Regions from separate parts of the Janthinobacterium sp. SUN128 genome, predicted to be linked through region 1. Evidence: predicted binding sites of a transcription regulator. Region 1 holds the regulator's gene; the other holds the start of a gene.

Region 1 (4,207 bases):
CACGACCACGTCGGTGTGCAGAGCAACCGAAACGTTGTGCTCGCCAACGATCTTCAGCGGGCCGGTAGGCATGCGGATTTGTGCTTTTTCAACAGCAAAACCTTGCTTGGTCAGCGCTTCAGCGATGTCGAAGTTGGTGACGGAACCGAACAGACGGCCATCAACACCAGCTTTTTGAGCAACTTGAACGGTCAGGCCGCTCAGTTTTTCGCCCTGGGCTTGCGATGCGGCCAGTTTGGCGGCAGCAGCTTTTTCCAGTTCGGCGCGCTTGACTTCGAATTCAGCCACAGCGGTTGCCGTAGCACGACGTGCCAGGCGTTGCGGGATCAGGAAGTTACGTGCGTAACCGTCTTTGACTTTGACGACTTCGCCGAGGTTACCGACGTTAACAACTTTTTCTAACAGAATGATTTGCATAGTTCTTCTCCAGGAATATCTGACCGATTAAGCGTGGTGCAGATCGGTGTATGGCAGCAGCGCGAGGAAGCGAGCGCGCTTGATTGCGGTGTCAACTTGGCGCTGGTAGTGCGCTTTGGTACCGGTCAGGCGTGCTGGCATGATCTTGCCGTTTTCTTGGACGAAGTCTTTCAGCGTGTCGACGTCTTTGTAGTCGACTTGCTCAACGTGAGCTGCGGTGAAGCGGCAGAACTTCTTGCGTTTGAACAACGGGTTTTGCTGTTTGCGTTTTTCTTTAAGCTTGAGCTTATTTTTGTCGAACTTTTTACCGAATGCCATGTCAGGCTCCTGTATCTAAAATGCGCTAGTCAGAATTGACTGCACTAAAATCAATGATGTGAAACACCAAACTCTTGCTGTTGCGGCTCTTCCTGGCCAGGAAACCCGTGAACTGATACACCCCGCCCAAGCTTGCCTGACTGAACCTGCCTGAAATTTCGCCAGCGGCTAGCGCGGCAACATCAAACTCGGTCAAACGGGCAATCCCTGCTTCCATCTGCTGCGAACTGTGTTGCAATACTGCATTCACAATCGGCAGCCCTGCCGGGGTATAGCGCAATATTTCGCGCTCGGCAATGATGGCGGTTACTTGTAGCTGGTTCAGCGCACGATCCTGGTCAAGAATTAAGCTGCTGCTGCGGCTGGAGCGGCTGCTGGTGCTTCGGTGCGGTGGCTTTTGGCCGCGTCTTCGCGTTGTACCGATTTCATCATCGGCGAAGGAGCTGTTTCAGCTTTCTTCATTTTAACGGTCAGGTGACGCAACACGGCATCATTGAATTTGAATGCTGTTTCCAACTCGACCAGGGTCTCGTTGTCGCATTCGATGTTCAGGCAGATGTAGTGTGCTTTAGGCAGCTTTTGGATCGAGTAAGCCATTTGACGGCGGCCCCAATCTTCCACGCGGTGAACCGAACCGCCGCGGGTGGTTACGCTGGCTTTGTAGCGTTCGATCATCGCGGGCACTTGCTCGCTTTGGTCCGGATGGACGATAAAGACTATTTCATAATGACGCATGCAAACTCCTTCAGGTCGGATTGATAATCGCCCACCCCGGCGTCAAGACGGGTGTGGGAAGGTCAGCCGAAGATTATAACCGCCTTTTGCAAACGTTTCAATCATTCCTTCCACCAGCCCCCGAAAAGCCCGCGCGCCACCGTGCTTTCCGCCCCTGGACAAGTATTTATTGCGAAATTCGCCTAAAACACGGAAATCCCCTTGCATAGTGGGCGATACTGTACAAAAATACAGACTGTTCATATAGACAGCATTTTAGTATGCACCCACCGCTCATGATCAAGCTGACAGCACGACAAGAACAAATCCTGAACCTGATCAAGGACGCGATTGAAAACACGGGCTTTCCTCCCACCCGTGCCGAAATCGCCAATGAACTGGGTTTCAAATCGGCCAACGCGGCCGAAGAGCATTTGCAGGCCCTGGCCCGCAAGGGCGCGATCGAGATTTCTCCCGGCACCTCGCGCGGCATCCGCCTGATCGGCGCGGCCGCTGAAGCCCTGCCATCGAAAGTGCCGGCAGCGCTGCTGATGTCGCTGCCCCTGATCGGCCGGGTGGCGGCAGGCTCGCCCATTCTGGCACAGGAAAACCTGGAAGCGAGCTACAACGTGGACCCCGCCCTGTTTTCGGCCAAGCCCGACTTCCTGCTGAAGGTGCGCGGCTGGTCCATGCGCGACGCCGGCATCATGGATGGCGATTTACTGGCCGTCAAGAAGGTCGATAGCGCCAAGAATGGCCAGATCGTTGTCGCCCGCATCGGCGACGAAGTCACCGTCAAGCGCTACAAGAAAACCGGTTCCGTCATCGAATTGCTGCCGGAAAACCCCGACTTCAAGGTCATTACCGTATCGCCGGAAGATGAATTCGCCCTGGAAGGTTTGGCGGTAGGCTTGATGCGCAGCTGGCATTGAACCTCCGCATGTAAAAAGGGCCGCAACAGCATGACTGTTGCGGCCCTTTTTTATTGCCCAGGCGTTTTATGCGTCCAGGGCGCTACGGAAATCCTCGAGCAAGTCCGCCTCATCCTCGATACCGACGGAGACGCGGATCAGGGATTCGGCGATGCCCATGCTGGCGCGGCGCTCGGCGCCCATCTCGTAAAAGATCGTATGGGCGACGGGAATGACCAGGGTGCGCGTGTCGCCGAGATTGCTCGCTGGAATGGCAAGATTGAGACGATTGAGGAAATCGAAGCAATCGATGCCATCCTTCAGCTCAAAGCTGAACAGCGAGCCATAGCTGCGGAACAAATCCGTCGCCAGCGCGTGCTGCGGATGCGAGGCCAAGCCCGGGTAATGCACGGCCGCTACCCGCGGGTCGGCGGCCAGCATGGTGGCCAGCGCCAGGGCGTTCGAGCAGGTGCGGTCCATGCGCAAGGCCATGGTTTCCGCGCCGACGGCGATATGGTGCGCCGCCTCCGGGCCCAGGGAGGCGCCGAAATCGCGCAAGGCCTTGGCGCGGATTTGCGCGATGCCCCACTGCGCCGGCGCCGCCTTCTTGTAATTGTCGAAAATGTTCGGATACTGCGTCCAGTCGAACACACCCGTGTCCGTCAAGCTGCCGCCCAGGGCATTGCCGTGGCCGCCGATGGATTTTGTCAGCGCATTGACCACCAGGCCCGCGCCCACGGCTTTCGGGCGGAACAGGTAGGGTGTCGTCATCGTGTTGTCGACGATGTACAAAATGCCGCGTTCCTTGCACAATGCGCCGATCTTTGCCAGGTCGGCGATCTGCGTGCGCGGATTGGCGATGGTTTCGACAAACACGATGCGCGTTTGCGGCGTGATGGCGGCGGCCACATTGGCCACGTCCGTGGCGTCGACGAACGACACGGCAATGCCCTGCCCCGTCACCGTTTGCCACAGGCTGTTGGTGTTGCCAAACAAAAAAGCCGACGACACGACATGGTCGCTGGCGCGCAAGAGCGCCTGCACCACGGCGCCGATGGCGCCCATGCCGGTGGCGAAGCACAGCGTGGCGACGCCATCTTCCATCTTGTTGACCTTGTCTTCCAGCGCGGAGACGGTCGGATTGCCCTGGCGGCCGTAGCGGAAGCCGGGCTCCTTGCCCTGGAATACGGAAGCGAGCTGGCGCGCATCGCCGTAGCCGAAGGCAACGGAAGTATGCACGGGCTTGTGCAGGGAACCGTGCTCGATGCCCTTGCGGCGGTCGTTATGCAGGATGGTGGTGGTAAAGCCGTAGTTTTTTTTATCGTTCATGATCGCGGAGCAAAAAAAGCCCGGCGCTAGCCGGGCAAGATAATTACGCTTCTGTTGTCGCCAGGTTCAGGTTCAGCTGGGAACGCGGCGTATCTTCGGGCGCTGCCGCCTTCGGATGGTGGCGCGCATATTCCAGGCGGTCCAGGTATTCCTGCGACACGTCGCCCGTCACGTACACGCCATCGAAGCACGACGCTTCGAAGTTGGTCAGGGCCGGGTTGACGTCGGCGATGGCCTGCTTGAGCGCGCCGATATCCTGGTACACCAGGTAGTCGGCCGTGATTTCGCGGCACACTTCTTCCGTCGTGCGGCCATAGGCGATCAGTTCGTCGCGCGTCGGCATGTCGATGCCGTACACGTTCGGGTAGATCACCGGCGGCGCAGCCGAGGCGAAGATGACTTTCGTCGCGCCCGCTTCACGCGCCATCTGCACGATTTCACGGCTGGTGGTGCCGCGCACGATGGAATCGTCGACCAGCAGCACGACCTTGTCCTTGAATTCGGACGGGATCGCGTTG
Region 2 (4,207 bases), 140 kb from region 1:
GTTTCATAGCGCAGGCCTGCGTCCTGGGGGATGAACTTGCCCGTCTTTTCGGCCAGGTACAGCAGGATGGCGCCCGACTCGAACAGGGCCAGCGGCTTGCCATCGGGACCGTCCGGGTCAAGGATGGCGGGAATCTTGTTGTTCGGATTGAGGGACAGGAAGGCGGGCGACAGCTGGTCATTCTGTTCGAAGCTGACCAGGTGCGGCTCGTACGCCAGGCCCAGTTCTTCCAGCAGGATCGAAACCTTGATGCCGTTCGGCGTCGGCAGCGAGTACAGTTGCAGGCGCTCGGGATGCCGGGCAGGCCATTTTTGGGTGATGGGGAAGTCGGGAAGCTGTGTCATGGATATCCTTCATTTCAATTAAAGATGCGGCGCCGGGCAGCCAGTATAGCCAAGCATGGCAGTTTCAGCAGGACAGCGCATTCAGCCAAACAAGCCATGCAAAAACCAGCGCGGCGCGGCATCTTCTCCGCTGCCGGCGATGCGTTCACGGTAGACCCAGTAGTGGGCATGGTCGAGGCCTTCGGCGATGAAGTAATCGCGCGCCTGCGACTGGCCCCACCAGCCCGCTTCGATGCGCTCGGCGACAGAGACCATCTTCAGAGGCGAGCCATAGAATGGCCGGTGCTCGCGCATCAGGAGGGCGATGGGCTGGGCCAGCAGCCAGCCGGGACGGGGCATGCCGGGCAAGCCGGGCGGCAAGTCCGGCACCGCGTTTCTGCCGCCGGCCTTGGCAGGCAGCGGCAGCCACTGGTTGGCCGCCTCGGGACGGTAATCGGCGCGCGGCGCGGCCTGCAAGACATTGTCCGTGCCCAGGCGCGCCACCAGCAATTCCATCAAGCGCTGGCGCTCTTGCGGCGTGCCGCCCGGTTCGGGAAACAGGGTGTCGCTGGGCGGCGCCATCGGCTGCACCTGCAGCGCTTCCAGCGTGAGGCCGATCACGGGCGCGTCCAGCACCAGCTGCGCCAGGCGTTCCTTGAGCAGGCGCACCAGGTGCTCGTCGCGCCAGACGGCCTCGCCCAGCGCCAGGTCGATGACGGTGGGCGCACGCGCCACCCGGCCCCGCTCGTGCGCCAGCAACAATTGGATGCGCTCGACGGCAAATTGCCGCGCGCACAGCCAGCCCGTCATTTGCTGCAGCAGCCGGCGCGCGCCGAACAGCAGCGCGTCAGCGTGCTCCACGCGGTCGAACAGTTCCAGGCTGGCGCGGAACGTGGGCGGCGCTTCGAGCCACAGGTACAGTTCCGTGCCGTGGCCATGCGCATCGTCGAGCATGTCGAGCAAGGCCCCGCCGCAGCGGCGCTGCAAGCCGGGCCGGGGCAAGTGGCGCAGCAGCCCCAGGGTGCGGCAGCCGATGCCGTCCAGCCATTCCAGCCAGGGGCGCGCCGGCGGCAGCAAGGCGCACGGCAGGCGGTCGAGGCGGCGCACCAGGCTGGCCATGCTCAATGTCCGGCCCCGGCGCGTCCCGGCGCGCGCCAGCAGCCAGGCGCCGCGCGCCGTGGGGGCGCACGACAGCTGGGCCGTGTAGCCGAGCGCGCGCAAGCTGGCCGCGATTTGCCGGCACAGGGCGCGCACGCCGCCGAACAGGCGCAGGCTGGCGCCCGCATCGACGAGCAGGGTCGCTTCCTCGCCCTGCGCCACCAGCGGCGAATATTGCAGCAGCGCCAGCGCTACCGCTTGCAGGGCTTGCGCCTCCAGTTCCTGGGAGCGTTCGTGCAGGCGCGCCTGCGGCGCCAGCATCAGCGCGCCGGCGCGGCGCATGCCCGGCCGGATGCCGGCTGCCCGCGCCAGCGGCGACACGGCCATCACTTGCTCCTGCTCCAGCACCACGCCGAGGCTGTCAACCGACCAGCGCGGGCAAAACACTTCGAGCGGGAGCCGGGGCAGGCACAGGCCGATCCAGAGTCGCATGGCGTAGCAGTAATGAAGGAGGTTGCAGGGGCAGGAACAGGGGCGCGTCGCGCTGCGGTCCCCGGCGCTTGATGAAGCCGATCTCGATGCCGCCGGCGGCCGGACGCACGGACAGGCGCAACGGCGCCGGCGATGCATCCTGCGCGCCGTGCAGCGGGCGCAGCATGCAAAACAGGGTGTTGCCGGACTGCGCGGCCAGGTGCAGCCGGCGCAGGCTGTCGGCGCGCACATGCGGCTGCCAGAACAGCAAGGCGCCGCAACTACCGCTGCGCAAGATATTTTCCGCCGCCCACAAGGCATCCTTGCTGCTGGCGCTCTTTAACCACAGCAATTGTGACGGCGTCAGCCCCTGCGCGGCCAGGGCCAGCGCCTGCGGCGGATGGGGCGGTTGCAGCAGCACGATGGGCAAGCCCGGCAGCTGCGCCAGCGCGGGCGCCAGCAGCCGCAATTCGCCGCTGCCCGGCTGCTGCACCAGCAGATCGATGAGGCTGCCGCTGGGCCAGCCGCCGCCGGGCAACTGCGCGGACAGGGCGGCAAAGCCCGTGTCCAGGCAGCGCGTGGCGCCCTGCCCCAGCTGCGATGCGCGCCACAGGGACGGGTGCAAGGCTTCCGGCGAGGCCATCAATTCGGAATGTTGCATAATTGAATATGAAGATAAATACTGTATGCATATACAGTACTATCCAGCCACGTTTTTGGCAAGGCTTATCTGCGCCGCAGCTCCCCGGGGGCCGTCCCGCCACGTCCGAAAAACACCGTTTTTCACATCGATTGCTGTACCATAAGCACTCTCCTTACCGTCTGGCAAAGTACCAGTCGGCCTCCTCCGTCCATAAGGAAACGCATTTGACCACCATCCAAATCATCAGCGCCATCGTCTTCGGGCTTGCGCTCATCCACACCTTCGCCGCCAAGTCGTTTGAAACATTGTCGCGGCGCCACCCCCGCCATGCGGGCCTGCTGCATTTGCTGGGCGAAGTGGAAGTCGTGTTCGGCTTCTGGGCCTTCATCCTGATCATCATCATGGCCTTTGTCTCGGGCGGCGATGCGGCCATCGAGTATGCCGAGTCGCGCCATTACACGGAGCCGCTGTTCGTCTTTGTCGTCATGGTCGTGGCTGCCTCGCGCCCCGTGCTCGACGCCGTGCAGCGCCTGTTGAAAGGCGTGGCGCGCGTGATGCCGCTGCGCACGGAACTGGCCCTCGTCTGGCTGGGCCTGGCGCTTGTGCCCCTGACGGGTTCGTTGATCACGGAACCGGCCGCCATGACCCTGGCCGCGCTGATGCTGGCACCGCAAATCTTCCGCCCGGGCATCCCTGAATGGCTGAAATACGGCGCGCTGGGCGTGCTGTTCGTCAACGTTTCCATCGGCGGCACGCTCACCTCGTACGCGGCGCCGCCCGTGCTGATGGTGGCCACCACGTGGAACTGGGATAGCGCCTACATGGCCAGCCATTTCGGCTGGAAGGCGGCCATCGCCGTCCTCGTCAACGCCACCGGCGTGAGCATTTTGCTGCGCAAATACCTGCACAGCAACACCTCCGACATCAAGCCGAAGGCCGGTGAAGTCGAAGCGCCAAAAGTGCCGCTGGCCGTCAGCCTGGTGCATATGATCGTGCTGGCCGGCGTCGTCGCCCTGGCGCACCATCCCGTGCTGTTCATCGGCCTGTTCCTGTTCTTCCTCGGCTTCGTGCAGGCGTATGAGCGCTATCAAAGCCCGCTGATCCTGAAAGAGGGTTTATTGGTCGGCTTCTTCCTCGGCGGCCTGGTGGTACTGGGCGGCATGCAGCAATGGTGGCTGCAGCCCATCGTTTCCAGCCTGAAACCGCTGGCCCTGTTCTTCGGCGCCCTGGGCTTGACGGCCATTACCGACAATGCGGCCCTCACTTACCTCGGTTCGCTGATCGTCGGCATGACGGACGAAGCGAAATACATGCTGATGGCCGGCGCCGTGGCCGGTGGCGGCTTGACCGTCATCGCCAATGCGCCGAACCCGGCCGGCGTGGCCCTGCTGCGCCGCGGCTTCAAGGATGAATCGATCGGCGCCGTCGGTTTGCTGGCCGGCGCCCTGCTGCCGACGGCTGTGGCGGGCCTGGCCTTCCTGGCCCTGTAAGCCTCATCACGGGGCGGCTGCCGGCCGCCCCTGCTGCCTTCAATTTCCCTCTTCAGTTTCCCTCATACACGAGGAAATGCAGCCGGTCATAGAACAGGCTGTAGGCATAGTCGAACGTGCCCACGCTGCGAAAACCCTTGTGCAGATACACTTGCAGCGCTTCGCTTTTTTCCCATACCGTC

What was found. The regulator LexA, encoded in region 1, represses DNA repair genes until DNA is damaged. The targets are predictions, from matches to a motif close to ACTGTATNNNNATACAGT.
Region 2: the regulator LexA is predicted to act here: its motif matches at 2,574-2,591, upstream of imuA (translesion DNA synthesis-associated protein ImuA).

What each region holds. Positions count from the first base shown of each region.
Region 1 covers NZ_JAPWHY010000001.1:3,143,053-3,147,259, forward strand. Annotated here, with positions in the region: gene rplI (50S ribosomal protein L9) at 1-417, opposite strand, end outside; gene rpsR (30S ribosomal protein S18) at 445-735, opposite strand; gene priB (primosomal replication protein N) at 761-1,060, opposite strand; gene rpsF (30S ribosomal protein S6) at 1,081-1,470, opposite strand; gene lexA (transcriptional repressor LexA) at 1,746-2,381, shown strand; gene O3297_RS14240 (cystathionine gamma-synthase family protein) at 2,448-3,689, opposite strand; gene purF (amidophosphoribosyltransferase) at 3,733-4,207, opposite strand, start outside.
Region 2 covers NZ_JAPWHY010000001.1:3,278,882-3,283,088, forward strand. Annotated here, with positions in the region: gene O3297_RS14790 (glutathione S-transferase N-terminal domain-containing protein) at 1-344, opposite strand, end outside; gene O3297_RS14795 (DNA polymerase Y family protein) at 426-1,913, opposite strand; gene imuA (translesion DNA synthesis-associated protein ImuA) at 1,843-2,553, opposite strand; gene O3297_RS14805 (putative Na+/H+ antiporter) at 2,760-4,025, shown strand; gene O3297_RS14810 (GNAT family N-acetyltransferase) at 4,078-4,207, opposite strand, start outside.